2 regions of the Alteromonas sp. ABH4_454 genome follow, and region 2 is predicted to be linked to the other one. Evidence: predicted binding sites of a transcription regulator. Region 2 holds the regulator's gene; the other holds the start of a gene.

Region 1 (15,298 bases), 1.6 Mb from region 2:
TGGCTTTCTTTATTAAGCGTTAGCGCGCTTAGCTTTAGTTCGCCAAGTTTCAGCGCAGAGTCATCAGCACAAGGTGATGTTCCTTTGCTTACCCTCGATTTAAAGAATGTCACCGTGTCTGGCTTGTCCTCAGGCGGTTACATGGCAACCCAATTTCAACTAGCACATAGCGACTGGGTGAAAGGCGTTGGTGTCATTGCTGGCGGCCCCTACTTTTGTGCAAAAGGTGATATAACCACCGCCCTCGCACAATGCGTGAACAAGGTAGAGGGAGAAATTAACCTTGATACGCTAAACGAAAAAGCCAAACAGTATGAAACTGAGGGAAAAATCGCCTCGCTTTCAAATATGAAAGACGCAAAAGTCTGGCTTTTTCACGGCACGCAAGACACCAGAGTGATTGCACAAGTCAGCGACTTATTGTTTGAGCAATACAAATTGTGGACAGACACTCAAAATATTGCCTATATCAACGATAAACCCATGGCACATTTGTTTCCTACCAAAAACAATGGCGTCAACTGCATGAAATCAGAGAGCCCCTTCATTGGGAACTGCGACTATGATGCCGCAGGCGCTTTGCTTTCCCATCTTATTGAAGATATTTCAGCTCCTGATGATAATTTGTCGGGAAAAGTGCATTCGATAGACCAGCAAAATGTAGCCGGTAGCGATGCTAAAACATTAGCAAGTGAAGGTTTTGTGTATGTACCTGAAAGCTGTGCACAAGGCGAGCCCTGCAGAGCCCATATTAGTTTCCACGGCTGTAACCAGTATGCCGATGCCGTTGGCGATGCCTACACCACCCAGACCGGTCTGAATGAATGGGCTGACGACAACAATATTGTTGTGCTTTATCCGCAAACTAAGAAGTCGTTATTTATGCCGTTAAATCCACAAGGCTGTTGGGATTGGTGGGGCTATGCATCTAGCGATTATGCGAACAGAGACGGTGCGCAAATAAGGGCAGTAAAACAACTGCTGTTTTCATTAAATAGTGCCCCTTCATTAAATAAATCAAACGGAAGTAACAATGACTAAGCGCACAATATTTATTACAGGCGGCGCAAGCGGCATTGGCTTTGGTATCGCTGAGTCAATGATGAAACAAGGTCATCATGTGATCATCGCCGACATCAACGAACAGGCGGCGAAAGACGCCGTGACCAAGCTTGCGTACTTGGACGGTTCGGCCAGCGCAGTGGCGGTAGACGTGTGCAATGCAGAGCAAGTTGCAGCGCTACCTGAGGTACTGGGAAAACATACCGTAGATGTGCTTATAAACAACGCAGGAATACAGCACGTTTCTCGTATAGAAGACTTCCCTTCTGATAAGTGGCAACAGCTTATAAACATAATGCTGGTTGGCCCTGCTCTGTTAACCCAAGCTTTTTTGCCCACAATGCGACAGCAAAACTACGGGCGCATTATTAATGTAGGCTCTATTCACTCGTTGGTAGCCTCGCCCTATAAGTCTGCTTATGTAGCGGCGAAGCATGGGCTGTTAGGTTTTGCAAAAACCATCGCTCTTGAAACAGGTGACTGTAATGTAACCATTAACACTCTCTGCCCTGCGTATGTTAAAACCCCCTTGGTAGAACAACAAATTACAGCACAGGCAAAAGAAAATAACCTTACCGAGGAAGAGGTAATAACAAAAATCATGTTAGAACCCATGCCTAAAAAGCAATTTGTTAGCGTTGAAGAACTTGCAGATACCGCGAGCTTCTTAATGTCGGCTAGTGCCCGCAATATTACCGGACAAACCATGGTGCTCGACGGGGGTTGGACGGCGCGATAGCTGTTAGTGAATTTTACGCTTTATGATTGGTGGTTGTAGGTGTTTCCCTCCTTGTTGAAAAGACTGCAAGGCGCAGTCTTTTTTCGTTTTAGCATCTCGCAAAAAGATTATTCCCATAGCGAAACATAGATGGCGACCATCTCTTCAATGGTGGGTACGCGGGGGTTATTGCCCGGTGACCCCGATGCCAAAGCTTGCTCAGCCATTGTTGAGGTCGAAGCAAAAAACGTCTCTTTATCAATTCCAAACTCTGCTGGCGTGGGCACTTGTAAATCGGCATTAAGTGCTTTGAGTTCATTGATAAGCTTTTCGTTCGCCATTTCATCTGAGTCACTTTGTGTAGCGACACCCATCGCGCGGGCACATTGGGCATAGCGCACTGGTGAACTTGGAATAGAAAAGGCGGTAACCGCGGGCAACAACATGGCGTTAGACAAGCCGTGAGGCACATGAAAGGCTGCACCGATGGGCCGGCTCATTCCGTGAACAAGGGCCACTGACGCATTTGAAAAAGCAATACCCGCGAGCGTTGAGCCCAACATCATTGATTCTCTTGCCGTTTCATTTGTTGGGTCTGCAAATACAGTACGTAAATTAGGCGCAATTAATGCCATGGCTGATAACGCCTGTGCATCGCTATAAAGATTAGCTTTGCGGCTTACGAACGCCTCAATAGCGTGAGTGAACGCATCAATGCCAGTATCGGCGGTAACGCGTGCTGGCAAGCTTTGGGTTAACGAATAATCGACCAGAGCTGCCGTTGGCATAAACCCTAGACCAACACACAACATTTTCTCTGTTGTGTTTTCGTCAGTAATAATAGTGAATCGCGTTGCTTCAGAGCCTGTGCCCGCCGTTGTGGGAATAGCGATAATCGGTAACCCCGCGTCATCGACAACCCTTGGAAATTTGTAGTCTCGCATTTCGCCGCCGTATTTGCCCAAAATAGCGATGGCTTTAGCGCTATCGATGGGGCTTCCCCCACCTAAGGCGATAATGCAGTCATAATCGTTGCCTTTAAATGCATCCACACCCTGGTTGATCGATTTTACCGTTGGCTCTGGCACCGTATTTGAAAACACATCTGCGCTGATTCCAGCCTCATTTAGCACTTGCACGATGGCAGCACTATATCCCAATTCGACCATCACCTTATCGGTAACCAATAATGGTTTGCGACAGTTAAGGCCTTTGAGGGTTTCAGCCACCCGCTGACTCGCGCCCTTCCCTATATGCATCACTCTTGGCAAAATAATTTGATGAGACATGCTTCCCTCCTATGGTTGCTTTTCTCAAGCATACCTGCCGACATGCTTAAAGCAATGACAATGTAAAAATAATGTTATCACCACTTTAATCCGACTGCCTGCTCGACAATGTCGCTATGCGCCGAACAAACCCTAATTTTTGGGCCTTTAGCGACAAATTGATTCAGTGGTCTAGCGAGCACTACCCTATTGAAGGCGGCCTGCTCGACTATAATCGATTAGAAGATCGCTAAACCTTGCACTCTGCAACGTTTTACGCTTTTCTTTTGCAAAATACCTGTGCTAATGTCCGACCATTGGAAATGAAAGGACATTAGCATTCCATGCCCTATCAAACCGTTGCTTTAATTGGAAAACCTCAGCACGCTGCAACCCATGACAGCTTAAATATTCTTGCCGAATATTTATTAGCCAAAGGCTGCAAACTATTAGTTGAGGAAAGTATTGCTGAAGAGCTTGAAACTGAAAACTTTAAAAGCTGTAACCTTGTTACTATTGGTAAAGAGGCTGACTTTGCCGTTGTAGTAGGTGGTGACGGCAGCATGCTTGGTGCCGCCCGTGTACTGGCGCGTTTTGACATCCATGTTGTAGGAGTAAACCGCGGCAATCTTGGCTTTTTAACAGATATTCACCCTGATGATATCGTTCAACAGCTTGACCTTATCTTTAATGGTGAGTGCGTGGTTGAAGAGCGTTTCTTACTTGAAGTCGAAGTTTATCGGCACGAAAAGCTTAAAAGTAACAATTCTGCCGTAAACGAAGTGGTGCTGCATCACGGTAAAGTTGCTCATATGATGGAATTTGAAATTTATATCGATGAGCAATTCGTATTCAGTCAGCGTAGCGACGGTTTGATTGTCGCCACACCTACAGGCTCGACTGCATACTCCCTATCCGCCGGCGGTCCTATCATTATGCCAAAGCTTGATGCACTAACGCTGGTGCCTATGTTTCCTCACACTCTGAGCAGTCGCCCTATTGTTGTTGATGCAGACAGTCAGGTATCAATGAAAGTATCAAAGGTAAACAGTGACTCGTTGCAAGTAAGTTGCGATAGCCACATTGTTCTACCCGTACTGCCCGGCGATGAAATTCGCATTAACAAGAGCGTAGACAAGCTTCATCTTGTTCACCCCAAGGGTTACAGCTATTTCAACGTACTTCGCAAGAAGTTAGGTTGGGGCAGCAAGCTTTACTAGCCTCATTCCCTATTTATCTTTTCTAATGTGCATTTATTACATTAGCCTGTAGCATTTTCTTAATTGCTACAGGCTTGAAAAATAAAGATTTTTTAATCTTCCCCTATTTCTCTATTAAAAACGTGTACTTATAAAACTCTCAGATTTCGGCATACCCGTTGCAACTGTCTAGGTAAGTTGTTGGCACAGGGCAAGTGAGATTTTGCCCCTTATGATGCTTTACATCGTGCTGATTTATTTACATTCAATAGGAGATATCATGAGTAACACCAATATCAAATTTACAGCCCCTGGAATGGATAACGATGCTGCTGCCAAAACAATTAAGGTATTGGATCAGCGATTGGTTGCACTATTAGATCTACAGTTAACCTTAAAGCACATTCACTGGAATGTGGTAGGACCAAATTTTATTGGCGTACATGAAATGCTAGACCCTCAGGTAGATGCAGTACGCGAAATGACAGACACCATTGCCGAACGTATTGCAACGTTAGGCGGCGTACCAAAAGGCACACCAAAAGCCATTGTTGAAGGTCGCAGCTGGAACGATTACGAACTAGGAAAAGGTCTAGTACTTGACCACCTTAAAGCACTAGATGCTGTATATGATGGTGTAAATGGCGACCATAGAAAGGCGCTAGAGCTTCTTGGTGAAATTGACCCAGTATCAGAAGATATGATCACTGGTCAGCTGGCAGACCTAGAACAGTTCCAGTGGTTCGTACGCGCACACATTGAATCTGGAAGCGGTGAGTTGCAGCAGTAAGCTTTTTTATTGAATATTATATAGTTATCTGGCTATTTATAGTTCAATTAAAGTTGGAATTCTAAAGGAGAGCTTAGGCTCTCCTTTTTGCTATATGGTTTTAAAAGCACTTTTCATCAGTCAACGTATTGGCTTACAAACCTTCTTTACAGACAGGCTTTAGGCTGTCGAATTTCACTTAGATTAGTACTGTATAGATTTCTGTAAAACACGCACTCTCATTAATTTCGTTTCTGCTGGTTACTCATAACCCCATATAACCCTGTGGACATATACCATTGATTTATCTACCTTTATTATCTTACCCCTTATTTTTAGCGTAATTTTTTTACGACTTAACTTTACACAGTCAAAATACTGTATATATTATCAGTTACTGTATATATCATCATGTTCAACTTATTCGAGTGTGGTTATGTTAGCGCATCTTTCTATTTCTAATTTTGCTGTTGTAAAACAATTATCGGTTCAACTGGAAAACGGGTTGACTGCAATAACCGGTGAAACCGGCGCAGGTAAATCAATTGCTATTGATGCGTTAAGCTTGTGCTTAGGCGAACGTGCCGACGCAAACGCTGTGCGTAAAGGAAGTACGAAAGCTGAAATCATCGCACACTTTTCTTTGAGCAATAACGCGTTAGCTAAAGCTTTTCTCGATGAACATGAACTTACCTCAGACGAGGATGAAAACAGCTGCTTTATTCGCAGAGTTATATCTAAAGAAGGTCGTTCAAAAGCGTTTATCAATGGTACCCCCGCTTCGCTTCAGCAGTTAAAAGGCTTAGGCCAATATTTGTTAGCCATTCACGGTCAAAACACACACCTGCAACTGTTGAAAGAAGATCATCAAAGAGATCTAGTTGACGGTTACGCTAAACATGATGAATTGTTAGCGCAAGTTGCAGAAACTCATTCAATCTGGCGTGATAAGCAACGCACACTAAAGACACTTCAAGAGCAAGCACAGCAGCGAGAAGATAGAATTCAGCTGTTAACCTATCAGGTGCAAGAGCTCGATGAATTTGCTATTGAAGAGGGCGAGTTCGAAGAGTTGGAAGTAGAGCACAAGCGCTTAAGCAATGGTCAAAGCCTTTTAGAACAAGCGCAAACTAGCGTGTACAACTTATATGAGAATGATGAAGGCAACGCTTTATCAGTAATTCAAAGCAGCATTGAGCGCTTAGGCGAATTAGAAGCCCATGATGCAAGTCTAACGCCTATGATAGCATTACTAAACGACGCGGCAATTCAAGTAGAAGAAGCTGCGGGAGAGCTGCGTAGCTACTGCGATCAATTAGAAATTGACCCGCTTCGTCTACAGCAAGTTGAAGCGCGCTATGCTAAGGCAATGGAGCTGGCACGTAAACATAGCGTTATGCCAGAAGGGCTATATCAACACCATCAAGAGCTAGCCGCTGAATTCAATTCACTATCTGAACAAGAAACACTATTGGGTACACTTGAAGGCGAAGTAGAAGAAGCGCGAGCAATATACCTAACTGCGACCAAAGGGTTGTCTGAAAGCAGACAACGTGCTGCAGGTAAATTAAGTAAAGATATTGAGGACCAGATTCGTCAAATGAATATGCCTCATGCAAAAGTCGATATTCAAATTCAGTACGATGAGCTTAAGAAGCCTGTTAGCACAGGTCTTGATACTGTCGAGTTCAAAGTGTCTACCAACCCGGGCCAGGATGCAGACAAGTTAGAAAAAGTGGTGTCAGGTGGTGAGTTATCACGTATAGGGCTGGCTATTCAGGTAATTGCAAGTGACAATCACGCAACTCCTACCATGATTTTCGATGAGGTCGATACAGGTATTAGCGGGCCAACTGCATCTATCGTTGGCGGTCTGTTGCGCAAACTGGGCAAGCAGTCTCAAGTAATGTGTGTAACGCATTTACCACAAGTAGCTGCGCAGGCGCATAACCAGCTGTTCGTTACTAAACTCACTGATGGGCAAAGCACTGAAACTCAAATGCTACCGCTTACCAAGCAAGACCGTATTGATGAGTTGGCGAGATTGCTAGCCGGTGACAAAGTAACCAAATCGGCCTTAGCAAACGCAAAAGAACTGCTAAAAAGCGCAGCATCGAACTAAAATGCAGTTGATTGGTCATAGTTGTCAATGTAGCATGCCTTCGCGCTTGCAATAAAACAGCCTCGAAATTCGCCTTCGCGAAATTCGCTGGCACTAACAAAGGCAATACTGGACAAATTAACGCATGAAGTTGCAACACCTATTAGTAATTCTTGGTATCACACTTACATCAACCGCTTGCTCGAACTGGATATATCGTATCGACGTTCCTCAGGGAAACTTCCTTGATCAAAGAGACGTTGAAAAGCTGCGCGTTGGAATGACAAAAGAGCAAGTTATTTATGTATTAGGCAACCCTGTTGTTCAAGACTCGTTCGATGATGACACTTGGTACTACGTTTACGATATGAAACGCGGTATGGAAAAGCGCGGAAAAGATTTTCAGAAGCAAATGATAATAAACTTTGTAGATGACAAAGTCACCACGGTTGAAGGCGACTTCGAGTTATCTGAAGACTTCAACACACCACTTGATAACTAATTATATTTAAAAAGGTAGCGTTTTCACGCTACCTTTTTAGTTTCTAGTACCCTAAGTAACAACGCCTGTTTTTCGAGTTACATCACTTAGTTAATTGAGGTCTTCATGGAACACAGTTTTTGGCACAGTAAATGGCAAAAAAACGAAATCGGATTTCACGAACCTGAAGGGAATGCACTTCTCGTTAAGTATGCGTCTTGTCTGCTTGGCGACGAAAACTCGAGCACTACTTTCAAACGCATATTTGTTCCACTATGCGGAAAGACCCGTGACATCGGCTGGCTACTTTCCCAAGGTTGTGAGGTGGTAGGTGCTGAGCTGAGCGAAATGGCTATCATACAGCTATTTGAAGAGCTTGGTGCCGAGCCTAACGTTACTACCACTGCGAAGGGCAAGGTTTACACCAAAGACGGCTTAACCATTTACGTGGGCGATATTTTTAAACTCACATCAAGCGATATAGGCGATGTTACAGGCGTTTACGATAGAGCAGCCTTGGTTGCACTGCCTAGCCCCCTTCGCGAGCAATACGCTGCACACCTAATTGCTATTACTCAAAGCGCCCCTCAGCTAATTATTTCATTCGAGTATGACCAGAATGAAATGGCCGGCCCTCCATTTAGCGTAAACGAAAAAACCGTTGACGCTCTTTATTCAGCGGAATACAACATCCAAAGGTTAGAGCGCTCTGTGCTTGAAGGTGGTTTGAAAGGCAAAGTAGACGCTGATAATTTGGTATTTGCGCTAACGGCGAAGTAGACATTTTTAAGATCCGTTGCCAATACGAAGCGCTGAAGTAGTTACTTTTTAGTTTGCGTTTAGCGCTGATTAACAGAGCAATATTTACGTAATGCATACCCATGCCTGCTAATGCGACTTGCTTAAATAAATGGCTAAAGGCCTAGTAGTGCTTCAACCCCGAACAAAATCGCGCCTATTAATCCGCCTACAATTGTGCCGTTTATGCGCACTTTTTGTAGGTCGCGACCAATATTTAGTTCTACCTGCTCCGCCATCTCGCGTTCGTCCCAGCTATTGATGGTGTCGCGAATATGACGAGTTAAAAATTCAGCTAATTCTGGCGCCATATATTTTGCTGCTTCACCAATATGCTTATTAAACGCCTTTGACAACTCACTGTCTTGCGTTAAAGTTGTGCCCAAATCTTTTAGAAGACCCGACACTTTAGTTTCTGCTTTGCCATTTTGTTCTTCAAGCGACGTTAAAAGCCATTGATGGAATTTGCGCCATGATTGCTGAACATAGGTATTTAATGCTGGGTCATTGATGATTTTTTCGCGATAGCTGTTTACCTTTTTCTCCATTAACGGGCTGTGTTGTAGTTCGTATAAAAACTCATGCACCTGTTCGTCGAAAGCATGGCGAATAGGATGGTGCTCATTCTCGTATATATCTTCTAAAATGCTTGAAACGGCTTTAACAGCAATGAGCGCGCCCTGCTCGCTTAGCCAGCTAGACGGCAATAGCTTTTCAATACGACTGTATTCGGTTTTTAGCCATACTACTAATGTATCTGCTATATAAATTTGAGTTTCGGGCTCTGCGAGCAGTTTAGCTAGCTTCCCTAATACCCTATCGAGCACGACTTGGTGCTGGCGTTCTTTCGTCACCGCGCTTAGCGAAGTAGCCATTAGCTGCCTAAGATCAAGTTGGTTAATACCCTTCTGTGCTGTTTTAGCAATAAACGCTTTTACGGGGTTGTCATCAAGTACACGTAACACGCCGGCAAAAGCGTCACATAGAAAGCGACTTAAGCGAGTAGCGTTTTTCTCGTATGACAACCATCTTCCAGCGCCCTTCGCAGGGTCACTGTCTCGAATCAGTTTTTCTATCGCTTCGGGGTGAAAGAATTTCTCTTTAACGAATAATGACAAGTTATTAGCAATTACGGACTTGTTGCTAGCCACAATATTGGTGTGGGGAATTGGGTACTGGGCTGGTATTGGTTTAAACAACGCAGTTACAGCAAACCAGTCAGCAAGACCACCGATGAGTGCCGCCTCGCTCGCCATTTTTATAAGCCCTAACCACCATGCACCCTGTAAACTTGGGTAAAACTTGGGTAGTAATACTGTAAAGACAAATACGCCTGCGGCAAAAACCAAACAGGCCAATGCGAGCCTTTTGGCTTTGTTCAGCTGTGCATATTTGTCCGTCATAAACTACTCCGTTTAAATTACTTGTTTACCATCTTGGTCAATTAGTGGTGTACCGTCTTCTTTAATAAAAGGGCCTTGTGGCCATATAGGTAAAATATCCAATACAGCTTCACTAGGCCGGCATAATTTCACTGTTTCTTTTAGGTTACTAGAAACAGCCCTTCCCTCGTCTACTTGGTTAGAAAAAGAAGCAGACTTTTTACACTCACCTATAGGAATGCAAACAATAGGCCTATTCACTAATATGGGGTGCTTCAACATCAATTCGAAGATAGCCTCGTTACTCACTGACTCATCAAGCAGCCCTAACTCAGCTGCAGGCGACTTTGTTGTCCGAAGCGCTTGTCGAGGGGTCAAGCCTGCTGCGTGCAATAAATAACTTAGCTGCTCGCGTTCCCACCCTACACTCAAATACTCAATAACCTCCACGTCATATCCCGCCGCTCTAATCACTGCAAGTACATTTCTAGACGTTCCACATTCTGGATTATGATAAATCCTCACCATCGTTTCTCACCTCAACGAAAAATAAAAACTATAAATACCAACATACTATTTAAGTTCGAAGACAGCACCTGTACTTCGTGGACACACACTCGCTTTCCTGCAAACTATTCACGTCGCCCCCGTACTTGGTGGACACACACTCGCTCTTCTGCAACCTAATCACTTCAAGCCTGTACTCCGTGGACACACACTCACAATGTTTTTAACTCGATACTTTGTTGAAGAATATTTAGATAAACAGCCTTGTCGGAGCTTTACCACTAAATTAGAGCGTCCAGTTCGTTTATTAAAGCTAAGTAAGTGTCTGTCCACTTCTATGCTTAAGTGCATGTAGATTCGGATGGTCAAATTCGCTATCTATTGGCGGTAAAAGTTATAAAACTTGGCATCACGCCACTACGCTCGCTCTCCCTTTTCACAAAAACCCATTAACCTTATGATTTAATTAACTTTTAAAGAATGGCACGATACGTGATAAAGCTGATTTAGAAAATAAAGGTGATAAACACATAACACGTCATATCAAAATTTGTGTTTAGTACCAACATCATTAAAGCGTGCTATCTAAAGTATATAAAAACCATTAAGGATATAAGAATATGAAAAAGTCGATAATTGCCAGTGCTGCTATGTTGCTCTCCGCCACTCTACTAAGTGGCTGCGTCATCCATGTCGGCAATGCAAACGCTTTGGAAGGCAGTGATTTCAGTTCAATTCTGGGTAATATCGACATTGCCGAAGGAAAGCATGCTGGGGATATATCTTCGGTTAATGGCAACGTAGAAATTAGTGATCACGGCGGCGCAGATGAAGTCAGCATTGTTAACGGTAATCTTGAAATGGGTAGCCATGTGACTGTCCGAAATATTGATATTGTAAATGGTGATGTAAGCGCAGATACGAATCTGAGTGTGGTTAAGGGGATAGAAACGGTAAATGGAAATGTTACGCTTCCTACACAAAGCATGATTGGCGCTAGCGTTGAAACTGTAAACGGTGATATCACCGCTGTTGATACAACCATTGAGAAACACATCAAAACATTAAATGGTGATATTACTTTGTCTGGTTCATCCCATGTTGCGGGTGACATTGTGTATAAAGAAAGTGAAAGCTCTTGGGGTAAAAAGTCGGATAACAAACCCACGCTATCAATTAGTGGCTCTGTTACTGTAGATGGCAACATCATTTTACATCGCCCTGTAAATTTAGATATTGAGAGCGATGAACTAAAGCAAAAAGTCGTTGTAAGCTACGGCGGACCAAAGTAACGTAGCCGCTTTAACAACAAGGCTTGATGTTTCGGAAATACATGACTGAACATGAAAAAATGCTTGCTGGCGATTTATATTACCCGTCAGACAAAACCTTAACGGCGTTGCGTAAGCAATGCCGTATTCAATTAGACGAGCTTAATGCAACTTGTCAAAGTGACCACAAAAAGCGTACTAGATTGCTAAAACAATTGTTTGGCAGCACAGGAAAAAGACTATACATCGAGTCTTCGTTTAAATGCGATTACGGCGAAAATATCCACGTTGGCGAAAACTTTTATGCCAATTTTAATTGTGTCATTTTGGATGCGGCAAAGGTGACCATTGGTGACAACTGTATGATTGCGCCTCAAGTAGGGCTTTATACAGCCACCCACCCTATAGACCCCGCGCAAAGAGCAACAGGTATAGAGTTCGCCAAGCCTATTACTCTCGGCAATAACTGCTGGATTGGTGGGATGGCGGTAATAAACCCTGGTGTGACATTGGGTGATAATGTGGTTGTGGCTTCTGGCGCGGTGGTAACCAAATCTTTTGGAGATAACCTAGTCATAGGCGGTAACCCAGCCAAAGTAATCAAAGAGATTGAACCCGTCGCTCAAAGTGTTTAACGATTTAGACGATGGCTTTATGAATGGAAGCTTTATAAATTAAGCTTATGTAGACGGCATTTTTTTGAACAAAGCTTTTCTCAAAAAGGCCTTTTTCAACGAACTCACCACTCCCTCTAATCACTGAATCGATTGTATTTGCTGAAATAAGAAGTATTAAAAGGCCGCGGATGTAACCAATAAAGCGGCCTTAAATTGATGTCGAATACAACGAAATAAGACAAGGCTAGTAAACTTACGCTAGCCTTATTCACCGTATTATATACACCCTAACATAATGCTAGCTTTGTTAAGCCTTAATCCCAGACTGGGCGCAAAATCGGGGTTAACAATACGTTCGCCATTATCCAGGTCGTCAATAAGAACAAGCTCTTCTTCACTAAGTTTAACACCACCATAAGCTAAATTTTCCGCTAGGTGTAATTCACTGGTTGATGAAGGAATCGCGTAAATGTGACGTTTTTCCATCCACGCCAATACCACTTGCGCCGGCGTAGCATTATGGTCTTGAGCAATGTTTAACAGCGTTTCGTCTTTCATTACTTTTCCCACAGCAAACGGCATATACGCGGTAGCTCTAATGCCTTTTTCCTTGCCAGCTTCCACTACTTTTTTGTTTTGCATGAAAGGATGTATTTCAATTTGATTGGTGTAAATTTCGCCTTCACCTAAAATTTCTTCAGCCTTGTTTAGCAAATCGATAGTGAAATTAGATACCCCTATATGACGCGTAAGTCCTAGCTCTTTCGCCTTGGCAAGATTGCCTAAGTAACTCTCTAGTGAAATACCATTTCCTGGATACGGCCAATGAATGAGAAGTAAATCTACATACTCTAGCTTCAGCTTTTCTAAGCTTTCGTGAACACTTGGGATAAAGTGATCGTCGCCCAAGGATTCATGCCACACTTTGGTGGTAACAAATAGCTCGCTCCTATCTAGCCCGCTGGTTTTTATTGCATCGCCAACTTCAGCTTCGTTATCATAGATCTGTGCGGTATCAATATGCCTAAACCCTACTTTTAGGGCTTTACTTAGTGATTCACGGGCCTCGTCATTTTTTAAACGAAACGTTCCCATTCCTAGTTGAGGCATGTCTTTCATAACAATCTCCTATTCCGTGTGCCTTTAACTACTTGACGTAGCTGATTCGTAATTTCCTACGCCACGGTTTGAAAAGAAGATCGAAACGCGCTTAATGATTAATAGGGTTAATTAAACAACTCTGGTTGTTATTGGACTTGTGTTTAACACTGGTATAAAAAAAGCCGCAAGCATTTGCTCGCGGCCTTAAGTATTTAGTTAGATACTATTTACGTTTGCCTGGACGTCCAGCACGTTTATTCAAGCCTTGCTGCTTGCGTACTTTGTGCTTTTTAACCGAACGGCGCATACGACTTAAGCGGGCGTGATCCAGTTTACCTTGGCGCACATTGACCATCGTCTGCGTTTCATCCGGCAATTGAACATGGCTACGAAGGGCATTCACATCTTCTAGACCTAGCTCTACCCACGCCCCTTGCGGTAGGCGCTTTTGCAGTTCAATTGGGCCGTACTTAACGCGGATTAATCGGCTAACCTGCACGCCCTGCGACTCCCAAAGACGACGCACTTCACGGTTACGCCCTTCTTTCAACGTCACGTTGTACCAACGGTTCATGCTTTCATCTTCAGCATGCTGAGGCGTAGGCGCTCCTGAAATTGTCAAAAACTTTGCTTCGCCGTCTTCCAGTTCTACACCTTTTTGAAGTGTATGTAACGTTTTGCCTGTTACTTCACCAAATACACGTACAGCGTATTCGCGTTCTACTTCGCACTTTGGGTGCATTAAGCGGTTGGCCAGTTCACCATCGTTGGTGAATAACAGTAGGCCACTGGTATTCATGTCTAGACGACCAACGGTGATCCAGCGCCCTAACCGAATAGCGGGAAGACGGTCAAATACCGTATCACGCCCTTCTGGGTCGTGACGGCTGCACAATTCACCTTCAGGCTTATTGTACATCAACACACGGCAGACAGGCTGTTCTGTCTGGCGAGATAACAAATGACCATCCACACGAATTTGCGCAGTATGATCGACTCTATCTCCTAATGTCGCTTTAGTGCCATCGACCGATACTCGGCCTTCTTCAATCCAACGTTCCATTTCTCGTCGCGAGCCTAGCCCTTGGTTAGCCAGTACTTTTTGCAACTTTTCAGTCATGGGTTTTCACTCTTTAATTGCTTGTTTACGGTCGCACGGTCTATTCTGACGGTGCCTCATTTAACACCTTAAGCGGCGAGTCTGACGCAACGCTTTCTGCCATGTTTTCGAAAACGTCAGCATTGGGCAAATCGCTCAACGACGTCATCGAAAAATAGTCTAAGAAACCTTTGGTAGTTGCATAAAGCGCTGGTCGCCCAGGCACTTCTTTGTGGCCTACTACCTTTACCCAGTCTCGTTCTGTGAGTGTCTTTATAATATTACTACTTACCGCCACGCCCCTTACCTGCTCTATTTCTCCGCGGGTTATAGGTTGACGATAGGCAATGAGTGCCAAGGTTTCGAGCATTGCTCTAGAATACTTTGGCGCATTTTCCTGCCACAATTTACTTAACCACGGGCTTAACGCATCTAACGACTGAAAGCGATAGCCACTTGCTACTTCCACCAGTTGAATGCCTCTTGGCTGATAGTCTAACTTTAGCTCGTTAATCACCTTACTCAAGGTTCTATCAGCGACGGTAAACTCATTGAGTACCGTTTCTTTTAAATGCTGCTTTGAAATAGGTTTATCAGCAACAAATATTGCTGCCTCTACCAATTGTTTAAGCTGCGCCGTGTTAATTTTCTTCATGGGCACCTAATTTTACATGAATTTTTGCATAAGGACCTGCCTGAATGCATAAAATTAGCTGTTCTTTTACTAATTCTAAAATTGCTAAGAAGCAAACCACTACACCAGCTTTACCTTCTTCAACCGTAAATAGGCGTTCAAGCGGCGTGTATTCTGTTGTTGTGAGTAACGACAATATAAGCGACATGCGCTCTCGCGTACTCAGTGCTTCCCGTGCAATGGTATGGTGTTCAAACGCTTCAGCGCGCTTCATGGCCGCACTGAACGCTA
Region 2 (15,298 bases):
TTGATTGAAGCAGAAGCATTCCGTCTTGTTTAGGTAGAGCGCTGCTGTGCCGGGGGATACAGAGGGAATGGCTTGAGCTACGATATTACTTGATGCAGGATTTCTCACATAAAACGATACCGTGTTTAGCTCGCCAGGGTGCACTTTCACACGCTTGGTTTCAGCACGAAACTCCCACGGCATACCGGTATTTGTGCGAGTGATAAACTCTACGGTCACTTCTCGCGATTCATCAATCTCAACTGATTGATAAACGGCTGCCGTGTTCTCGGTTTTGCCATTAATTCCTGCTACGTCACAAAATACGTCATACAAGGGTACCAAGGCGAAGCCAAAGCCAAACATGCCAATGACAATAGCAACAAGCTTGATAACCATCTTGTTATTTGCACTTTGCTGTGACATCACGCAACCTCCGGGTAACTTCAAGAGTGAAGCTTGGTAAACGCTTGTATAGCCGCTTATCTACTCCACCGTCAGCAATATGTGAGTACCATCCTAACCGCTGCAGTTTAGCGCTTTACAAGAATGGTCAGTTCACAAATCCCACCTATCGTTACTTGACGACAGGCGGAGTTTCAAACGTGTGATAAGGAGCGGGGGATGGAATTTCCCATTCCAATCCTTCTGCGCCGTCCCAAACTTGCGCTGATACCGGCTCACCTTGCTTTTTGCACGCCTTAATAAGCAGGGCAAGAAAGATGAGTCTGAGATAAACCGAATGCAAAACCACCCAAACTTATCCATTTATTGAAATCAGCGAACTGTAATGCATAGTCAGGAATACGGCGTGGCATACCTGCCAAACCCACAAAGTGCATAGGGAAGAACAAGACATTTACCGATACTAAAGAGCACCAGAAATGCCATTTAGCCAAAGTAGTGTCGTACATTTTGCCTGTCCATTTAGGCAGCCAGTAATATACGGCCGCCATAATTGAAAAGACCGCCCCTGTTACCAGAACATAGTGAAAGTGAGCCACTACAAAGTAGGTATCGTGGTACTGGAAGTCCACAGGTGTTATCGCCAGCATTAGTCCTGATAGTCCACCAATGGTAAACAGCACGATAAAAGCAATAGCGAACATCATTGGCATTTCGAAACTTAGTGAGCCGCGCCACATGGTAGCTACCCAGTTAAACACTTTTACTCCAGTAGGCACTGAGATAAGCATGGTGGCAAACATGAAAAACATTTCCATGTAAACCGGCATGCCCGTGGTAAACATATGGTGAGCCCAAACTACAAAAGAAAGCAGCGCGATAGACGCCGTGGCGTACACCATAGAGGCATAGCCAAACAATTGTTTTCTAGAAAAGGTAGGGACAATTTGAGAAATAATGCCGAAAGCGGGCAAGATCATAATGTAGACTTCAGGATGCCCGAAGAACCAGAAAATATGCTGGAACATAACTGGGTCGCCACCACCTGCAGCATCAAAGAAGCTGGTTCCGAAAAACTTGTCTGTCAATACCATGGTTACCGCGCCAGCAAGCACTGGCATTACCGCAATCAGCAAGAACGCTGTAATAAGCCACGTCCATACAAATAGCGGCATTTTCATCCAGGTCATGCCTGGCGCACGCATATTAAATATGGTCACAATCACGTTAATCGCACCCATAATGGATGAGATACCCATAATGTGAACAGAAAACACAAACAATGCTGTCGAATCGCCACTGTAGGTTGTTGAGAGCGGCGCATAAAAAGTCCAACCGAAAGCAGGGCCACCACCTTCCATAAATAGCGAGCTAAGCAGAATTAAAAAAGCGCCAGGTAAAATCCAAAAGCTCCAGTTATTCATGCGCGGCAATGCCATATCTGGGGCGCCGATCATCATAGGAATCAGCCAGTTTGCGAGCCCTGTAAAGGCAGGCATTACAGCACCAAACACCATGATAAGCCCATGCACCGTGGTCATTTGGTTAAAGAAGTTTGGCTCAACAATTTGCAGGCCAGGTTGGAACAATTCAGCGCGAATAACCATGGCCATTGCGCCGCCAACCAAAAACATGATGAAGGCAAACCACAGATACAGTGTGCCTATGTCTTTGTGGTTAGTGGTAAACAGCCAGCGCGTTATTCCTTTAGGAATATGGTCGTGATGTTCATGGTCATCATGTAGATGATCGCCATTTACTTGACCACTGTGAGGCGCAGAGGTATCTGGCGAAATAACTTCAGTTGCTTTGCTCATTTGTCTGCTCCTAGTTTCCGTTTGCCACTGCATTGACGTCTTTGGCTTGAACCATATCGCCCGTGTTATTACCCCACGCATTGCGCTCGTAAGTGACTACCGCAGCAATTTCTTTAAGGCTCAGCATTTTGCTAAACGCCTGCATAGCTGTACCCGCCTTACCATGTAATACAATGTCGATGTGGCCTTGCTGATCTTCTAACGCCATTTTGCTGCCTTTAAGTGCAGGGAATACACCGGGTAAACCCTCACCATTTGGCATATGGCACGCTGCACAAGTTGTGTTGTAAACGCGCTCGCCTTCTTTCATCAATTCATCCATAGACATATTCATAGAAAGTAGACGCTGCTCTTCTTCTTTTGCTTTGCGAACAATTTCTTCTTGTTCACCCATCCATTTATCAAATTCAGCTGGCTCTTTAGCAATCACCACAACCGGCATATAGCCGTGGTCTTTTCCACAAAGCTCTGCGCACTGTCCGCGATAAATACCAGGCTCATTCACTTTGGCCCAAGACTCGTTAATAAAGCCGGGGTTGGCATCTTTTTTCACAGCAAAATCGGGGACCCACCACGAATGAATAACGTCGTCAGAGGTAATAAGAAAACGCACTTTTTTCCCAGTTGGAATAACTAACGGACGGTCAACTTCAAGCAGATAATTGTCGGTTTTTTGAAATTTGTTCTCTATCTGCTCACGCTGAGTAGCAAGCAGTGAGTAAAATTCTACGTCACTGTCCATATACTTGTAGTGCCACTTCCACTGAGAGCCTGTAACTAATACTGTCATGTCAGGCTCAGATGTGTCTTCCATCGCAATAAGCGTGTTTGCGGCAGGCACAGCCATAAAGATAAGAATAAGGAAAGGAATAACGGTCCAAGCAATTTCAACCTTCACGTTCTCATGAAAGTTAGCGGGCTTGGCGCCACGAGATTTCCGATGCAGATACATTGAGGCGAACATAACCCCAAACACGACAACCGCAATACCTACACAAATGAAGAACATCAACATATGCAGATCATAGACCTGCCCACTGATGTCGGTAGCACCGCGTCTCAAATTAAGCGAAGAGGCTTCTTCACTAACTTCTTGTGCAAGAAGCAAAGGGGAGAAAAGCAAAAATGGTATTATTGAACACCACTTTGCAAAAACGGTCGTTAGTTGTTTCACTCAGCACCTCCGTAATAGCAAGACCAAAAACGCTGATTATTTTGCGCGCTGCCCTACCAAATGGTTTGCGAACGATTGACCCATCACCACAACTTGTAAAACAAATTTAGAGCCATTGTTATTATTTTGTTAATCTCTGTATAAGAATTGCGCAATAATGCCGTGTCGTCTAGTCTTTTCTATTAAAAATTTAATGAAGAGGCTAATTTTTAACCATTTCTTGTGGCAGGCTTACGTTACAATTTTGTTGGAGAGGGTATTGGGCGTGCTCGCGGCGGTTAAAAAATCAAACGCGCATTTTGAACGGGGTGTTGATGAGGACGAAGCTTCATTTGGTCATAAAATCAACAATTAACACATCGCTCGTCCTATTTTTCAAACAAACTTTCAAATAATAAATGTGTATTAGCCAATTCATTCTCGGGCCAAATAGCGCATATCTTTCGCACAATGGTGATGCCAGATTTCGTAGTTTTGAGACATACTAACAAACGCTAACCTAAGAAAATTAACTAAAATATGGTACTAAAAGGCATAAAAAAAGCGGCTAATACGCCGCTTTTGATTGAAGATGCTAAAACCTTACATCCAGTCGGCGTTTCTAATAACACCTACGGCAATACCTTCAATAGCAAAAGGCTCGCTGGCAAGGTCTACCTTAATTGGCGAAAACTCTTCGTTTTCAGCATGAAGTAAAACTTCACGACCGCGTTTCTCTAAACGCTTCACCGTAACGTCTTCATCCACCCGCGCGACAACTACCTGACCGTTGTGGACATCAGTCGTGCGATGCACAGCAAGAAGATCGCCATCCAAGATACCGATGTCCTTCATGCTCATGCCGTTTACACGAAGTAAAAAGTCTGCCTGAGGCTGAAACAAAGCAGGGTCGACCTTGTAGTGGGATTCTACATGCTCTTGCGCCAAAATTGGCTCACCAGCCGCCACGCGCCCTATTAGAGGCAAGCCTTCTTCTTCTGGTGCAGTATCCTCGAGGGGAATATTTAACTTAATACCACGCGAGGTACCAGGCAAAATTTCAATTACGCCCTTACGCGCCAATGCTTTCAAATGTTCTTCTGCTGCGTTGGCAGAACGAAAACCAAGTTGACGAGCAATTTCTGCACGCGTAGGCGGCATTCCCGTTTCTTGCATGGTTGTTTTAATAAGTTCTAAAACTTCAGTTTGTCGAGCTGTGAGTGGGCGCATAAAAGACCTGTCTGTTCATACAGTTCCTGTAAGTATATACACCTAAAAGCAAATAACAAGCGCAAAGTCTTGAAACTATGGAGCAAGCTGGATGGGGCTAGCACCTAGTATATAAAAACTAGGGGGCTTAAGGCTGTCAAATACGTGAAACCTAGCGCGGCCTTAAGTTTTCATTACTCTAGAACAACTCGATTTCGGCCATTCTTTTTCGCCGTATATAGCAGTTTATCCGCTTTGGAAAGTAACACACTAAAGTCAAGATTTAAGCTATCCTCAGCAAAAACAGCACCAATACTTATTGTCACGAATATCGTGTCTTTCTTGTATTTAACTTCTGTTTTTTCAACAGCCTCTCGAAGTTTGTTAAATCGCCTTTCTTCGTCTCTTTTGTTGTCTGAAATTGCTACTATCGCAAACTCTTCTCCACCAAGACGTGAAACAATATCGGGCTCCACATAATATTCTTCGATGAGGTGGGCTACTGAAATTAGAGCTTGGTCTCCTGCATCATGTCCATAAGTATCGTTAACCTTTTTAAAGTGGTCTATATCGATTACCGCTACGCTCACTCTATTGCTTTGTGCAGAGAGCTGATGGCATTTATCAACAAAAGCTCGTCGATTGTACAGCCCAGTTAGCGAGTCAGTCATGGCCAGCTTACGCAACTTCTCTTCAGCTATCGCGCGTGATTCTTCCAGTTCAACCGCATAGAAAAGACCGGCTAATGCATCTAATAGAGGTTGCAAAAACTCAGCATCATCGAAGGTGTAGGGCTCGAATTTATTGGCTAAACCAATCATGCCCACCACTCTATCTTTGATCTTAATCGGTAGCCCTAAAAATCGACTAATGCGGGGGTGCCCTTGGGGCACCCCTTTTGAGTTTGGATGACTTCCTGAGGCATTACTAATCGTTACCTCACCGGTTAAAATTGTGGTACCGAAAAGGTTATCGAAACTGCTGAAATACAAGTTTCGCTTTTTGTACTCGTTGTATTGCGTAAAGCTGCTGCTGTCCCAGACTATTTCAGAAATAGCATGAATAAACAGCTTCGATGCATCGCCTTCACCTTTCATTTGCCCAATGAAAGCGAACTGACTATCCGAGATATCAATAAGCTCGGGTAATACCGTTTGGCAGGCCATGGTTAAATCGTTGTTCTGGAGGTAAGAGGCACGGGTTTTATTTATAAATTGAAGTAGCTGGGTTTTCTTTTTCTCATGAAGCTCACTTTCCATTCTCTGCGTGATGTCGCGATGAATACCAGCAACGCGAATAGCCTTACCCGCATTGTTAAATTCTACGGTTTTTCCGTAGGTTTCAACCCAAACCCACGCGCCGTTAGTATGTTTCATGCGAAACGTGGTATTGAAAACCTTGCTTTTACCAATGATGTGCTCGTTTAATTGCTTTTCTACTTTTACATAGTCCGCGGGGTGAATTAACTGCCTGAAAAAGCGAGAGCTGGTGTCATAGTACTCATATTCCAGACCGACGATATCACACCAACGCTTGTTTACTTGGTTTACGTCAGCGGCCAAATTCCAATCCCATGTGCCCAATTCAGAGGCTTCCAATAACAGCCGCATGCGCTGGTTTGTTTTGTTGAGCTTGTCTTCCACATATTTTTGGTCGCTGGTGTCAAATAAGAACGCCTGAACTGAAGACAACATACCGTCTTCACGGAAACTCGCCGTAGAGATCATACTTACCCAAATGGTACGTGTGGGCGTGGCTATTTGAAGACGACAGGTATGCGTTTCCACGCCCTCCATATGCGCCTGCATGGCAAACGTAAAGTCGCCCTCAGCGTCTTGTGTTAAAACATCGCCAAGCTCAACTGCACCGCTCAGTAAATCTTGGGACGATATGCCCAAAACGCGCTCACTATTATTTGAGATATGAACCAGTTTGAGCGACGTAGTATTTCGCCACGTAGCCAGAACAATAGGGGACTTTTCTATTAGCCCATGCTCACGCTTGAGTGCTTCATGCTCTTTAGAAAGAGAAATATGCTGGCTAACAAGCGCTCCAATTCTATTCAGCACTTCAAGATATTTGGCATCAATTTCTCGAGGAACAGTATCGATAAGACAGACAGCACCAATAATCTCATCATTAATTTCAATGGGAGTTCCTGCATAAAAGCAGATGTGCGGCTCACCCGTAACTAATGGATTATCTTTAAACTTGGGGTCCTCGTGGGCATTGTTAACAACAACTTGTTTGCGCTCTTCTACAACACAACTGCAAAAGGCATGCTCACGGCTCACTTTAGAAAGTGTAGTTCCATATCGCGCTTTGAATGTTTCTTCAAATTCACCAACAATTCCTATTAGCGCGATAGGCACCTTATATGCCCCTGCTAACACAACCATAAGGTCGTCAAGATCTAACGGCACCTCATCACTGAGCAAAAAGTCATCAATCGTCTTTAACCGGTTTTGTTCATCCACTACTACATGCTCACATTCATTAACCCTTATAAAAGTAGTAATTATCAAAGCTTATAGCAATTTAAATACTTCTAATGTTGCATTGCTAAAAGGGTCAGTGAGCCTTACCCTAAACAAAGTTACGAAGATATAAAAATACAGGCGCTTATGAACTTCATGAACTTACCGCTAGGTAGGGAGTCTGTAAAACAAGCAAATCAATAACAATGGCTCGTCGCGAGATTGTGACGCGATTGTGTTACACTTCACCCGTTTTTATTTCATAGGATTACATAATTCATGTCGTGGATGCGAAAAGCCCTTCTGTCGGTATTTCATTATCCTGTTAAGTTACTGGTTAAAGCTCACAGTATTCCAGTTAACGTTGAAACCGAATTAGGAATAGACAAGAGCAAGCCTATTGTTTATCTACTTCCCACTAACTCAGTGACCGACCAGCTTGCGCTGAGAATGTCGACTAAATACCTGGGCCTCCCTAGCCCAACTGACACGCTTACACTGGCAGGTCGAGAGTACTCATCGACTCTATTTTTACGTAAAACTCAGCCTCTTTTTCGCTCATCAGCCAAAGATACGGGCATTGAAGACGTTTTCACTGACCTTTTCCATTTGCACCGAGACCACGAAAACCTTGATCTACAGGTAGTTCCTGTTTATGTAACCTGGGGTCGTGCACCAGGGCGCGGTAACCCAGGGTTGAGCGACCTAATTGCTGATAACGCTGCACCGAGACTGGCTACGTAAACTTTTCATCGTGCTGTTTTTAGGCCGTGATAACTTTATTAATTATTCTAAAGCTGTCTCGGCGCGCGCCATGTCAAATCAGCATGGTAGTGACCAAAGCATCGCACACAAACTTGTACGAGTAGCAAGTACTCACTTTCAACGTAAACGTCAAAGTATGACTGGCCCTACGCTGCTAGAGCGACAAGAACTCAATAACAGTGTATTGGGTTCAGATGCCGTACGTCGTGCGATCGCCGAAGAGTCAAAAAGCAAAAAGGTCACACACGAAAAGGCCAAAGAGCGGGCTCAAAGCTATATCACCGAGATTGCTGCAGATTATCGTGAAGGGCTTATCCGTTTCGGTGACAGATTGCTGACACGCATTTGGAACAAGATTTACAACGGCATTAGCGTAGGTCATGCAGAGCGTATACGTGAGCTGGCCGCTAACGGTCACGAAATTATCTATGTGCCTTGCCACCGCAGTCACATGGATTATCTGTTATTAACTTACGTGATTTATCACGAAGGTATGGTAACGCCTCACATTGCAGCGGGTATCAACCTTAACTTCTGGCCTGTTGGAAAAATGTTTCGCAGAGGAGGTGCATTCTTCCTACGTCGTAGTTTTGCAGGCAACAAGCTCTATACCGCGGTATTTAGAGAGTATTTAGAGCTGCTGTTTAACAAAGGTTACTCTGTAAAATACTACCCTGAAGGTGGACGCAGCCGTACTGGTCGCCTAATTCCACCTAAAACCGGTATGCTGGCCATGACAATTCAAGCCATGCTTAAAGGCGTTAACCGCCCAGTTAGTATTGTTCCTGTCTACATTGGCTATGAAAATGTGATGGAAGTGAAGAGCTATTTGAATGAGCTTAAAGGCTCAAAGAAGAAAAAAGAGTCTAACCTTCAGGTTTTCTCAGCCATTCGTAAGCTTAAGAATTACGGGCATGGATATGTGAACTTTGGTGAGCCTATCGCTCTTAATCAGTTCCTTGAAAGCCATGTGCCGAACTGGCGCGACTGTCGCGATGCCGAGCCAGAGAAAAAGCCTGCTTGGTTAACGCCTGCCGTTAATGAGTTGGCTAACAACGTCATGACGCGCATTAACCGCGCTGCGGCACTTAACGGCATGGCATTAGCTTCGCTATGTCTACTGTCTTCTAAAAGGCAGACCATGAGTGAGATGGAGCTTAAACAAGCCATGGATGACTTCATGAACTTGTTCAAAACAGTGCCCTTTAGTGATGACGCCACTATTCCAGATTCATCAGCACAAGAATTGCTTCGGGATACATTAAAATTAGGTCGTTTTGATGTTAAAGAAGACGATTACGGACGTTTGATCAGCCCTCAGCCTAAATCTGCTGTATACCTAACCTATTATCGCAACAATATTTTGCATTTGTTCGCCATACCCGGCCTTATCATGGCGTCTATCTTCGCTAAGAAGGGCGCAACCAAGAACAGTATTTTCCAACTCATTGCAGCACTTTATCCTTTGCTGCAAAAAGAACTGTTTTTGCATCTAACACAAGATGAAGCACTTGCGCATACTGATGCGTTGATTACCGCGATGTTAGACAACGGGCTGTTGCGCCAAAAAGACGGTGAACTTTTACCCCCAGATGCACACTGCAAACAGTTCCATTCTGCTTGGTTATTAAGTCGCTGTATGCAAGAAACATTGCAGCGCTATGCCGTAGTACTGACTATTCTTGATAAAGAAAAAGTAATTAGCCGCAGTGCATTAGAACGAGAAAGTAAACAAGTTGCTGAGCGCTTATCTGCCCTTTACGGATTAAGTTCACCTGAGTTTTACGATAAGAACGTATTATCTAGCTTTATCGGCGCATTAAAAGATAATCATTGGTTAGATTCTGAAAAAGACGGCAGCTTAAAATACTCGGAAGAGTGTGAAGCGTTGCGGGCTGACGTAATGGCGCTGATATGGCCTGAGATGATTCAGCATTTGGAAAATGTGGCGCTTAACACGGCAAATTAGCTTTGTAAGCAACAAAAACTACCGCATTGTTAAAAGCGTAAAAAAACCCATGCATCCGCATGGTTTTTTTATTGGGCGTATTCCTAACTTATGGGGTTTCTTAGTACCTATATTTCGATAGGCACTGAGCTGGTCCTCCATAGAGGATGGTATAGCAGGGTTTAAATAGTGCCGCTTTGTATCGCTCCTCGGTAAACCTGCGCTTAACGTGAAGCAATACAAAGCGAAAAAGTGTTTAAAGCGCGCTAAATTTCGCTTTTGAATGTATAGCTATCGAAGGCTGTTCTGCATAGCCGATAGGATTTTACGCTGGTTGCGACAGGAAAAAGCGATATGCCGGATTATCCGTTACTTCTTCAACCTTATAGCCTAACTCGGCAACATGCTGGTTAAAGTCATTTCGGCTTTCTGGCGCAATATCAAAACCAGCCAATACCAAGCCTTCCGCCGCACCGTGGTTACGATAGTGGAATAAAGTAATGTTCCACTGCTCGCCCAATGTGTTTAAGAAGTTCAGTAGTGCACCTGGGCGCTCCGGGAACTCAAAGCTGAACACCTGCTCGTTTAAGATGGTCGGCGGGCGGCCGCCTACCATGTGTCTGACATGGAGCTTGGCTAACTCGTTATCCGTTAGGTTAACGCAGTCATATCCTTTACTTTCAAGGTCACTTTGAAGGGTCGCAAATTCTTGTTGACCGCCTTTTAGCTTAACCCCAACAAAAATATGCGCTTCGCTCTCACTTGCGTAACGATAGTTAAATTCAGTAATCGCTTTTGCCCCAACGCATTCACAAAACTGTTTAAACGCGCCTTTAGTTTCAGGAATTTTAACGGCAAAAACGGCTTCTTTCTGCTCGCCTAATTCACAGCGTTCCGACACGTAGCGCAAGGTATGAAAGTTAATATTTGCGCCACATAAAATACCGCCTAACTTTTTACCTTTAAGGTCGTGTTGCTTGGCATATTTACGAATTGCCGCTACAGATAGTGCACCAGCAGGCTCGGCGATAACGCGGGTATCATCGAAGATATCTTTTATAGCCCCGCATATTTCATCATTGCTAACCGTAATGGTTTCATCGACTAAACGGTTACACAGGCGAAAAGTTTCTTGCCCCATCACTTTAACAGCCACGCCATCGGCGAAAATACCTACGCTTTCCAGCTCTGTAGGCTCGCCTTGCGCTTTTGCTTTAATAAAACAGGCCGACTCTTCTGACTCAACCGCTACAATTTTTATACTGGGTTTGAGTTGCTTTAAGTACACCGCAATGCCCGCGGCTAGGCCGCCACCGCCAACAGCAATAAACAAAATATCCAAATTTGGGTTCTGCTCCAACAGCTCTCGTGCAACCGTACCTTGTCCGGCGATTACATCGGGGTTGTCGAAGGGAGGCACAAAAGTATAGCCGTGGGTGTCACATAACGCTTTGGCATGGTTGCTTGCCTGGTCGAAGCTCGTGCCATGCAAGACTACATTAACGTTATCACCACCGAAGCGACGTACAGCATCCACTTTAATATCAGGGGTGGTTTCTGGCATCACGATAGTCGCTTGAATGCCCTTCATTTTTGCACTGTATGCTAAGCCTTGTGCATGGTTACCCGCTGATGCGCCAATAACGCCAGCTTGCAGCTGTGCTTCACTTAATGAGCAGATGCGGTTGTAGGCACCGCGCAGTTTAAAGCTTTTCACTGGCTGCTGATCTTCTCGTTTCAAAAAGATCTCGTTGCCAAGCTCCGCTGAAAGCAAAGACATATAAGAAAGTTCACTGGCCACCGCCACATCGTAAACGGGAGCGAGTAATATCTTTTTCAGATACTCGTGGTCGCTAACGTGCTCGTTTTCCATTACAAGTCTTCCAACTTACTGACATCGCGCACTGCACCTTTGTCGGCACTGGTTGCTAGCGCGGCAAAGGTCTTAAGTGATGTAGAGACTTCGCGTACACGATCTTTCGGTTTCCAAGGCTTATCGCTTGCTTCCATTTTTGCACGGCGCTCGGCAAGTGCTTCATCTGAAATAACGATGTTGATGCTTCTGTTAGGGATATCTATTTCAATCTTGTCCCCGTCTTCAACTAAGCCAATACCGCCACCGCTGGCTGCCTCTGGTGAACAGTGTCCAATAGACAAGCCGCTTGTACCACCACTGAATCGCCCGTCGGTTACTAGCGCACAGTGCTTGCCTAGGCCTTTCGATTTCAAATACGACGTTGGATACAGCATTTCCTGCATACCTGGCCCACCGCGAGGGCCTTCATAGCGAATAAACACGACGTCACCGGCTTTTACTTCGTCACCTAAAATACCTGCCACCGCATCATCTTGGCTCTCGTAAATACGGGCAGTGCCGTTGAATTTTAGAATAGACTCATCCACACCCGCTGTTTTTACAATGCAGCCATCTTCGGCCAAATTGCCGTATAACACCGCTAAGCCACCTTCTTGGCTAAACGCATTGTCGATAGAGCGAATACAACCATTTTCACGGTCGGCATCGGCCTCATCCCAGCGACAATCTTGGCTAAAGGCTTTAGTAGTGCGAATACCCGCAGGACCTGCACGGAAAAAAGTTATCGCATCTTCGTTTTCAGGGTTAGTGATGTCCCACTCGCTGATAACCTCAGTAAGCTGCTTGCCTAAGACGTGATTAACATCGGTATTTAGTAAGCCCGCTTTATTTAGCTCGTTCAAAATACCCAGTACGCCACCGGCACGGTGAACGTCTTCCATATGATATTTTGGCGTAGACGGCGCTACTTTACATAAGTGAGGCACTTTGCGAGACAAGCGATCGATATCATCCATAGTGAAAGGCACTTCACCTTCCATCGCTGCCGCTAGCAAGTGCAAAATGGTATTGGTTGAACCACCCATGGCAATGTCTAGGCTCATGGCGTTTTCAAACGCTTTAAAGTTAGCAATATTACGTGGCAATACACTTTCATCATCATCGCCATAATAACGCTTACAAAGCTCAACAATTTGCTTACCTGCTTGCTTAAATAAGCCTTCACGGTCGGCGTGAGTGGCCAGCATAGAGCCATTGCCCGGTAGTGATAAACCTAACGCTTCAGTTAAGCAGTTCATTGAGTTTGCAGTAAACATACCTGAACACGACCCACAAGTAGGGCAGGCAGAGCGCTCAATTTCGTCAGTGTCGGCATCGCTCACTTTATCATCAGCAGCCGCTACCATGGCGTCAACTAAATCAAGTTTAATCAGCTGGTCTGAAAGCTTGGTTTTACCCGCTTCCATTGGGCCGCCAGATACGAATATAACGGGCACGTTCAAACGCATAGACGCCATTAACATTCCCGGGGTGATCTTGTCGCAGTTAGAAATACATACAATGGCATCCGCGCAGTGTGCGTTCACCATGTACTCCACTGCATCAGCAATGATTTCACGAGACGGCAAGCTATATAGCATGCCGCTGTGTCCCATGGCGATACCGTCATCTACCGCTATCGTATTGAATTCTTTGGCGACACCACCGGCTTCTTCCACGCTGCGCGCTACTAGCTGACCAAGATCTTTGAGGTGAACGTGCCCAGGTACAAACTGCGTAAATGAATTAGCAATAGCAATAATAGGCTTGCCGAAATCAGAATCTTTCATTCCGGTTGCACGCCATAGCGCACGAGCACCGGCCATATTTCTACCTTGTGTGGTAGTTGCAGAACGTAACTTGGGCATAAATCCTTCCCGTTAATTTTAGGTGCTAGAGTTTAATGCTAGACCTTTATGTGAAACTTAAAAACAGTGGTAAACCAGTAATGCTTTGGCTTGTTTTCCAATACGCGCTGTTTTACTCAAAATTGCATGTCATACTGATGATGTATTAAATCATCTTAGGTCGTTCAAGCGAAGGGCGACAAAGCCTCACTGCTTACAGATCAGTAGCGCTTTGTTTTATATGATATCTTTGACTTACAATGCCGTATTCCTTTGGCATTATAAAAATGAAATGTTGTTCGTTAGGGGCTATGGCTTTACCCCTAAACGCAATGCGCGCTAAACCGCGAATTGGTATTAGGCAAAGAAATAGCATGAAACACACGGTTTGATCAAGTTTTTGCGGTAGAAATAGCGAGTTCTTAAGAGTAGTAAAAGGGTAATAAGCATGTTCGATTGGTTTCACTGGTTAAACCTGGCAGGCGTTGCCGTGTGTGCAATTTCAGGCACCCTTATGGCTTATCAAAAACGCATGGATGGATTTGGCGTGGTAGTGCTTGCCAGTGCAACAGCCATTGGCGGCGGTACCTTGCGAGATGTGATGCTAGATGTACCCGTGTTTTGGATTGCCGATACCGATTACTTGTACACCACGCTAATTGCCGCCTTTATTCCCATTGTTTGGCTGCGAATTAGCCCACGCTTCCCTTTTCACTACCTGTTAATCGCCGATGCTTTTGGGCTAGCACTTTTTAATGTAGTAGGCATAGAGAAAGCCTTAGCCAACGACACAGGCATGGCAGTGGCGGTAGCAATGGGCACCATTACTGGCGTATTTGGGGGGTTGTTACGCGACGTCATCTGCCGTGAGGTACCGCTGGTACTAAACGGCGAGCTTTATGCGATGACCTGTATCGCTGGCGGTATTGTATATGGCATCGCACTTGAATTTGACCTTGCTACCCAATGGTGTGGTATTGCAGCCCTTGCAACCACCGTATTGTTTAGATTAGGCGCCATGCGCTGGCATTGGCAGCTACCCGTATTTTACAACGACCATCATTAGCATCTAACCTTCGTTGCCGAGCAAGGTAATCAATGGCCTGGCTCGGTGAGTATTGGCGATAAATCCCGTCGTTAGTACAGTTACATCTTTATCCCACTCTCTCTAGAGTTTATGCCCAGTGCGTTGACTATTTAGCCGCACTTAAGTTTTGAAATTTCAATTAGACGAACAATGAGTGTGTAAGAGAGGGTGTTCACAATATGGGAATGGCTGTTGTTAAAACCTTTGCAGGGCAGGGGGTGTCTGCACCAGAGGTAAGTGTGGAAATTCACTTGGCTAATGGCCTACCCGCATTTCAACTGGTCGGTATGGCGGAAACCAGTGTTAAAGAAGCTCGTGAGCGGGTACGCAGCGCGTTAATTAACAGTGGTTTTGAGTTTCCTGCCAAACGAATAACGGTTAATTTAGCGCCGGCTGATATTCCAAAGTTCGGCGGCCGGTTCGACCTTCCTATTGCCGTTGGCATTTTAGCAGCTTCGGGTTACATTTCAGATATTAGCCTGCTCAATATTGCATTCGTGGGCGAGCTAGCACTAAACGGTGAGATTAAACCGGTTAACGGGCTTATTCCTGTAGTGATGACGGCAGCGAACGAAGATATAGCCCTTGTGTATCCGGGAGATAACGATGTTGAAGCAGCCTTGGTTTCCCACGCCACACGCTTTCCCGCCTTCGATCTCCTATCTGTGTATGAACACCTCACGGGTAACAAAAAGCTCGCCAAAGGGCAGCCTTTCACTTCTCATTCATCATGTAACTCCCCAACGGGTTGGGACG

What was found. Region 2 encodes LexA, which represses DNA repair genes until DNA is damaged. Its sites were predicted from a motif close to TACTGTATNNNNATACAGTA; they were not measured.
Region 1: a site for LexA is predicted at 5,393-5,412, ahead of recN (DNA repair protein RecN). Genes of this name have one in related genera too.

The regions. Positions count from the first base shown of each region.
Region 1 is NZ_CM149972.1:2,339,593-2,354,890, reverse strand. Features, by position in the region: gene ACYX4W_RS10315 (extracellular catalytic domain type 2 short-chain-length polyhydroxyalkanoate depolymerase) at 1-1,041, shown strand, start outside; gene ACYX4W_RS10310 (3-hydroxybutyrate dehydrogenase) at 1,034-1,801, shown strand; gene ACYX4W_RS10305 (iron-containing alcohol dehydrogenase) at 1,909-3,069, opposite strand; partial or broken gene ACYX4W_RS10300 (fatty acid cis/trans isomerase) at 3,168-3,302, shown strand; gene nadK (NAD(+) kinase) at 3,393-4,268, shown strand; gene dps (DNA starvation/stationary phase protection protein Dps) at 4,528-5,037, shown strand; gene recN (DNA repair protein RecN) at 5,453-7,138, shown strand; gene ACYX4W_RS10280 (outer membrane protein assembly factor BamE) at 7,263-7,619, shown strand; gene tmpT (thiopurine S-methyltransferase) at 7,725-8,378, shown strand; gene ACYX4W_RS10270 (DUF445 domain-containing protein) at 8,513-9,799, opposite strand; gene ACYX4W_RS10265 (arsenate reductase family protein) at 9,812-10,306, opposite strand; gene ACYX4W_RS10260 (DUF4097 family beta strand repeat-containing protein) at 10,906-11,577, shown strand; gene ACYX4W_RS10255 (sugar O-acetyltransferase) at 11,619-12,191, shown strand; gene dkgB (2,5-didehydrogluconate reductase DkgB) at 12,450-13,292, opposite strand; gene rluB (23S rRNA pseudouridine(2605) synthase RluB) at 13,498-14,394, opposite strand; gene scpB (SMC-Scp complex subunit ScpB) at 14,435-15,028, opposite strand; partial or broken gene ACYX4W_RS10235 (segregation and condensation protein A) at 15,015-15,298, opposite strand, start outside.
Region 2 is NZ_CM149972.1:692,067-707,364, forward strand. Features, by position in the region: gene ACYX4W_RS03065 (cytochrome c oxidase assembly protein) at 1-405, opposite strand, end outside; partial or broken gene ctaD (cytochrome c oxidase subunit I) at 557-2,201, opposite strand; gene coxB (cytochrome c oxidase subunit II) at 2,212-3,375, opposite strand; gene lexA (transcriptional repressor LexA) at 3,958-4,584, opposite strand; gene ACYX4W_RS03085 (sensor domain-containing diguanylate cyclase) at 4,758-7,040, opposite strand; partial or broken gene plsB (glycerol-3-phosphate 1-O-acyltransferase PlsB) at 7,320-9,774, shown strand; gene ilvA (threonine ammonia-lyase, biosynthetic) at 10,079-11,626, opposite strand; gene ilvD (dihydroxy-acid dehydratase) at 11,626-13,476, opposite strand; gene ACYX4W_RS03105 (trimeric intracellular cation channel family protein) at 13,904-14,521, shown strand; gene ACYX4W_RS03110 (YifB family Mg chelatase-like AAA ATPase) at 14,722-15,298, shown strand, end outside.